2 regions of the Halobacillus sp. K22 genome follow, and region 2 is predicted to be linked to the other one. Evidence: riboswitches for the same ligand, from Rfam matches in the RefSeq annotation. Region 2 holds a riboswitch; the other holds the start of a gene.
What was found. A riboswitch is a leader RNA that binds a small molecule or an ion and turns the genes downstream of it on or off. The one in region 2 is predicted to bind S-adenosylmethionine.
Positions count from the first base shown of each region.

Region 1 (3,611 bases), on a different contig from region 2:
CTTTAACCACCTTTTTCTCTTCTGATCCTTCACTTGATTCTGCTCCGCTGCTTTCACTGGAACACCCCGCTAATACGGTTCCAATGGCAGCTACTAAACTTAATAAAATAAATAATTTTTTCATGATGAGACCTCCTATTGTCTGCGAATTTTTTTAGATACAAAATTTCCTACTGTTTGAGTGATCTGCACAATGACGACGAGAAGAAGTACGGTCGCAATCATGATATCCGTCTCAAAACGCTGATAACCATAAGAAATAGCCAAGTCACCAAGACCACCGCCGCCTACAAATCCGGCCATTGCCGAAGCACCTACAAGGCCAATCGTGGCAATGGTCAGGTTTAATACAATGGAACTCAACGCTTCCGGTAAATATACGCGCGCGATAATCTGCCAGGGTGACGCTCCCATCGCCTCCGCTGCTTCAATAACTCCTGACTTCACTTCAAGCAGACTGCTCTCTACCAGCCGCGCAATATAGGGCGCTGAAAATATGACAAGCGGCACAACTGCTGCGGCTGTACCAATAGATGAGCCTACAATAAATCTTGTAATTGGCAGGATAGCTACCAGTAAGATGATAAATGGAATCGACCTGAAGAAGTTAACTACTGAACTAAGCGCATTGAATATAGGTTTACTTTCAAGCAGTCCCCCGTCTCTTGTAACTACTAATGCAATGCCGAGAGGAAGACCGATTAATGTAGCTGCAAGCAGAGAGATCCCGACCATTAAGAGGGTCTGATTGGTAGCTTCCAGAATTCTCGGCCAAAAATCCATTAAGTTAACCTGCATGTGCTTCCACCTCCTGAACCGTTACGGAACGCTGAATTGAGTCGATCGCTCTCACAATTTCTTTATCTTCTCCCTGAAGTTCCACCACTAAATGTCCAAACGGAATGCCCTGAAGCTCTGTAATCTGTCCGAAAAGCACATTCACTTCCACCTCATAGGACTTCGATATTTGGGAAAGTACAGGCTGGCCCGCGCTTTCATCTACAAAGGTCACCCGGTAAATATGACGGCTTGCTCCCCGCTTTTCAATCCCCTCCAGGATGGATGCAGGAATTTCATTTTCCATCACCGTTCTTACAAAGTTTTTTGTAGTGGGATGTTCCGGCTGGGAAAACAAGTCAAATATGGATCCTTGTTCAATCACACGTCCGTGTTCCATGACTGCGATACGGTCGCACACTTCACGGACCACATTCATTTCGTGCGTAATCATAAGAATCGTGATGTTATATTCGTCTCGTACTCTGCGCAAAAGTTTAAGAATAGACTTGGTGGTTTCAGGATCAAGGGCAGATGTCGCTTCATCACATAGCAATATATCCGGTGAGGTGGCTAGAGCCCTTGCAATTCCCACCCTCTGCTTCTGTCCGCCGGATAGCTGGTCCGGGTACTGCCTGGCTTTATCTGACAAGCCTACGAACTCCAGAATTTCTTCTACACGTGCATCAATATCTTTTTTCGACACCCCTGATATCGCCAATGGAAATGCCACGTTATGACGTACCGTTTTAGACTCCAGCAAATTAAAGTGCTGAAAAATCATGCCAATTCGTTTCCGGACTTTTCGCAACTCAGGTTTAGATAGTTGGGTTAAATCTTTACCATCTACCAGGAGCCGGCCTTCCGAAGGATATTCCAGTAAATTAACTAAACGAACAAGCGTGCTTTTTCCTGCTCCGCTATAACCAATAACCTCGAAGATTTCTCCTTTATTCACTGTTAAATCAACTTGATCCACAGCTCGCAACTCATTTCCATTGTGTTCATAGATCTTTGAAACCCCTTCAAAATCAATCATGAACGGTCCCCCCTTTGTTTTTGGATTCTTCCAATTATCAGCTTTCTTATGTACTTCTGAGCGTTAAACATAAAAAGAGCCCCTCTTCTTAAAAGATAAGAAGAGGGGCTCTGGCCATACGTAATTTATGAGAACCGTCTCTTCTCATCTTTCACGTGCAAAAAGCACCTGCTGGAGTTGGCACAGTTTCTGATGACGCATCAGTCCCGCTGCCGAGGTTTCGTAGGGCCAGTCCCTCCACCTCTCTAGATAAGAAGATATTTATTCGTTTTTAAATTGGATGGTGATTATCTTATTATAGCTCATCAGCTTTGTCAATTTAATCTGCTAAACTTTTCGAAAAATTCCCCACTAAATCTCCTGCTAGTTATCATTAAATCTATTTATATACGATTATCTTCATACCTGAACGGGTATGCTGAAACCGAGAGCTTAAAAAGGAGGTTCAAACATGTTTCATTACACAGTAGAAACAGAAAAAGGAATCGAAGAGGCAGTAGAAAGTTTAGAAGCCAGCCTTAAAGAAGCCCAGTTCGGAGTATTATGGAATTTTGATATTAAAGACAAACTTAATGAAAAAGGATTAGAATTTGAGAAAGAATTTAAAGTATTGGAAGTATGTAACCCTAAGGAAGCTCAACGCATTCTTAATGAAAATACCCTTGCTGGTTATTTCTTACCGTGTAAAATGGTCGTTTACTCTGAAGGAGGCACGACGAAGATAGGTATGCCTAGACCAACTGCCCTCATTCAATTGGTAGAAGATGAACAAATCCAGAGACTCGCGGAAGACATTGAGAAACGATTAATCCACTGCATGGATCAAAGCGTATAACGTATAAGAGGAGGGATAATCATTGAATTATCCCTCCTCTTTATTTAGTGCTGTTAAATCTGGTTGTGATTTTCATAAGAAGCTTATTAAAGGATCGGACCGGATACTTGAAGAATCGAATTCGAGATATCTTGGGTCCGTTACGATATGAGCAGCGGGCTGGTGGGGAAATAACTCGTCTTGTTCCATCACCCAGACACTCGAGACATAAGCCGCTCATCAACGGATGGAAAAACCGCCATCCTTTTGATGGTCGGCTTATGCTGGTCGTGTCTTTCAGGGTGATTCCACATTTGAACACTTTCCTATGGGGGAACGGTGAGCTTCCTCGCTCGTTTTCACTCCATGTGGGATCTCACCTAGTTCCTTCTCCCATGGGAGTCTCGCCATTTCCCCACCAACCCTGCCGCGAGAGAATAACGGACCCTTCCAGAAGAGAGAATGCTCTCCTTCGAAATAGGTCCTAAATACTTCTATGACAAGCTTTTCCACAACGTTCTAGCATAATAATACACGCCTTATCCCATGCTTTTTTCTCACCAAGCAAACAGGGGGTTAAGTGGTTTCGAGTTTCTGATTCGGCTAGGTCCGTAGGGGGACGATGAAGACTCCTCGGTTAAAAGCGGAAGCACCTTGGGCAGCGGCGTATGGACTGGACTGAGCTGGCGGAGATAAAGAAAACACGAAGAGCGGAGCGATTCGATGTTGCCTTATCGTACAGAAGTGAGGGAAGTCTCACTAGACGCTAGGTGCTGGAGCTGGATAGCCTCTCCTTGTCGTTTATGCCTTGATGTAAGCTTAGGATTAATAAAAGTGTAAGAACGGGATGAACATGATCGGTAAGATCCCGGAAGGCGAAGCCTGAGGAAGCTTACCCCGGAAGAAGTTCGACTAAGAACGCCACGTCGTGTGGCAACGTCGAACGACCCTGCGTCGTGCAGGGCCGGAAAGCGAAATCGT
Region 1 covers NZ_JBQQCN010000017.1:37,883-41,493, reverse strand. The annotation lists gene ACTWPM_RS13045 (MetQ/NlpA family ABC transporter substrate-binding protein) at 1-124, opposite strand, end outside; gene ACTWPM_RS13040 (methionine ABC transporter permease) at 136-798, opposite strand; gene ACTWPM_RS13035 (methionine ABC transporter ATP-binding protein) at 788-1,816, opposite strand; SAM riboswitch class I at 1,958-2,072, opposite strand; gene ACTWPM_RS13030 (DUF302 domain-containing protein) at 2,268-2,651, shown strand.
Region 1: another riboswitch for S-adenosylmethionine. It lies ahead of ACTWPM_RS13035 (methionine ABC transporter ATP-binding protein); the one in region 2 lies ahead of ACTWPM_RS15835 (phosphoadenylyl-sulfate reductase).

Region 2 (3,611 bases):
CAAAGAAAAACGAGTTGTTTTCTAAGCAGTTTCCATCTCAATTCTTACACTATATGGACCTGAAATGAATAAAGTCACTTCTTTGTTAAATTTATTGTTGTTTTTTCATTAAAAGCTTATTACACAATAGGGCCGGTTAGTTGAAGACTCAGTTTCGAAATGTTTTGTGGAGAAAGGGGCTCCAGGGAACGACTCGCTTTCCGCGGGCATGAGGTGAGCTTCCTCAGGCTTCGCCTTCCGGGATCTCACCGATCATGTTCATCCCGCAGGAGTCTACATCGTCCCCCTCCGGACCTTGCCAAATCAGAGACTCAATACCATTTCCAACATCACCTGCATAATGATGAATTAGACTATGTGGTTTTCTACCTATTTTCAGGATGTAACTACACCCAATAGCCTGTCATAAAAGCATTTAACCCAGATTAAGCAGGGAAATTATTCTCTTCTGGAAGGGTCCGTTTTTCTTAATCATGTTGGGTTGGTGGGGAAATGATGAGACTCCCGTGGGAGAAGGAGCTAGGCGAGACCCCGCAGGGAGTGAAAACGACTGAGGAGGCTTGCCAGTTCCCCCACAGGAAAGCGAGTTATTTCCCCACCAGCCCTTCTCCATTTAACGTAACGGACCCCGGTTATCTTGAAACTGAGTCTTCCACAATAGGGAGCTTAATTTTAAGATCAATACGGAAGTTCATAAGAGCAGAAATTACAATTATTAACAGAGAATCCTGTAAAAAGGCTAAGAAAAAACCTCTTCCCTGAGGAAGAGGTGAAAAGCTGAATAGCTTAACCTTATCTCTCAGACAATGTCTGCTGGAATGAGCACCTTCTCCAACTAGGAGAGGTTGCTGCGGGATCAACGGACCAGATTCCTTCCCCGGCTCTCTATAAGGATTTATTCAATTTTTAAAATTAAGATACTTTTCAATCTAAAGGGGAAAGGCAAGGCCTGTCAAGCACAATTATTAAAAATACAGAATATTTAAATTAAGCATTGACATATAATAAAAAGGAGCATAAGATTTAAAACAATCACATTTCAAAAAAATTCAATCATCGTTTTCTTATCTCGAGAGGTGGAGGGACTGGCCCTTTGAAGCCTCGGCAACGGGTCAACAGACGCTGTGCCAATTCCAGCAAGCTATTACTTGAAAGATGAGAAGATGAGACGCTGGCTTATTTTTGCTGAACGCCTCTCTTCTTTTTTCTCGGGAAGAGAGGTTTTTGATTTTTATAATGATTTGTTTTGTGGGAAGGGAGGATAAAAATGACCAATCCAGCCATAACTTACGAAGAGTTCACAGGCGATCCTTTTGAAAATCTGGGCCCTGAAGGGGAAACCAAGGGGGCACTTGAAGTACTGAAATGGGCTTATGATACCTATGGTTCTTCGATTACCTACGCCTGCAGCTTTGGTGCTGAAGGAATTGTACTCATAGATTTAATAGCAAAAGTTAAAAAAGATGCCCACATCGTTTTTCTTGATACGGAAATTCATTTTCAGGAAACATACGATTTAATCGATAAGGTGAAGAAAAAATACCCTGACTTGAATATTGAAATGAAAAAACCGGAATTAACACTGGATCAGCAAGCCGAAAAACATGGCTCAGCCTTATGGAAACGAGAGCCGGACAAATGCTGCTTTATCCGTAAAATTAAACCGCTGGAAGAAGCATTGAGCGGGGCCACAGCCTGGGTGTCCGGACTGCGGCGCGAACAGTCGGTAAGCCGAAGCCATACCAATTTTGTTAATAAAGATGATCGATTTGAATCAATTAAGGTTTGTCCCCTTATCTACTGGACATGGGACGACGTATGGCAATATATCCGAGTAAACGACTTGGATTACAATGATTTGCATGATCAAGGATATCCAAGTATCGGCTGTATCCCTTGCACATTTGCAGCGGATAGCAACGACCGCTCCGGACGATGGAAAGGCTTTAACAAGACCGAGTGCGGTCTTCATACGACAGGTAACAACGAGAGTGAATAAAGGAGGAAATCACATGTCTACAATTATCGCTCCCCACGGCGGGACGCTTGTCAATCAAATAAACGAAGGGGCTGACACTTCAGCCCTTACCACAAAAATTGAACTGGATGCCATGGCTTTAAGTGATTTAGAACTGATCGGGAACGGAGCCTACAGCCCCTTAACCGGTTTTCTGAATCAAGAAGATTATCATTCCGTCGTTGAGAATATGAGGCTGAAAGACGGAACACCATGGAGCATTCCTATTACGCTGCCTGTAAATACAGAACAGGCCAATGAGCTTCAGACGGGACAGAAAGCTGCGCTCGTTCAAAACGGTACGACTTACGGTACGATCACAATTAGTGAAGTCTATTCTTCGGATAAAGAAAAAGAAGCAGAGAATGTGTACTTAACCAAAGAATCCGCGCATCCTGGCGTAAATAAACTTTACGGCCGTCCGGACTATTACGTTGCCGGTGAAATTGAGCTGACAAAGCGGGCCGAGAAAGAACATGACGAAAAATTCTACCTGGACCCTGCTCAGTCGAGAGACTTATTTAAGGAGCTGGGCTGGAGTAAAGTCGTCGGCTTCCAAACCCGTAATCCGGTTCACCGCGCTCACGAATATATTCAGAAAGCTTCCTTGGAAACGGTAGATGGACTGTTCTTAAATCCACTTGTCGGTGAAACGAAAAGCGATGATATTCCGAGTGATGTAAGGATGAAGAGCTACCAGGTGCTGCTCGAAAACTACTATCCGGCGAATCGTGTAGTGCTTGCTGTCTTTAGTGCGGCTATGCGCTATGCCGGCCCGCGAGAAGCTATTTTTCACAGTCTTGTCCGTAAGAACTTCGGCTGCTCCCACTTCATTGTCGGCCGTGACCACGCTGGAGTAGGCGATTACTACGGTACCTACGACGCTCAGAAAATCTTTAGTCATTTCACAGAGGATGAACTGGGAATAACGCCAATGTTCTTTGAACACAGTTTTTACTGCCAGGCGTGTGAAGCAATGGCTTCTCACAAGACGTGCCCGCATGATGCCAAACACCACGTCATTCTTTCCGGTACAAAAGTACGTGAACTGCTTAGAAATGGCGAAAAACCGCCAAAAACGTTCAGCCGTCCCGAGGTCGTTGAAACGTTGATTGAAGGACTACGAGATAAACAAACCACTGACTCATAACGGAAAGGATGATGGATATGGGATCCAATCTCACGTGGCATGATGCTGCAGTAAATGTAAACGATTATCGAAAAAAGAACGGACACCATAGCGGAGTGATCTGGCTGACCGGTTTATCTGGATCCGGGAAATCAACCATTGCGAATTTAGTCAATAAGCAGTTGTTCGAAAAAGGTCTGCAAACGTACTTACTGGATGGGGATAACATTCGGCAGGGGCTGAATAGCGATCTTGGTTTTTCAGCAGAGGACCGAAAAGAAAATATCCGCCGGATCGGCGAGGTCGCGAAGCTCTTTGCTGACAGCGGATCGATCGTTCTGACGGCTTTTATCTCTCCTTATCAGGAAGACCGTGATCAGGTAAGAAAGTTATTTAACAAAGACGAATTTCTGGAAGTCCACGTGGATTGTCCTGTAGAAGAGTGTGAGAAGCGCGATCCAAAAG
Region 2 covers NZ_JBQQCN010000024.1:17,726-21,336, reverse strand. The annotation lists SAM riboswitch class I at 790-894, opposite strand; SAM riboswitch class I at 1,062-1,162, shown strand; gene ACTWPM_RS15835 (phosphoadenylyl-sulfate reductase) at 1,268-1,999, shown strand; gene sat (sulfate adenylyltransferase) at 2,013-3,167, shown strand; gene cysC (adenylyl-sulfate kinase) at 3,185-3,611, shown strand, end outside.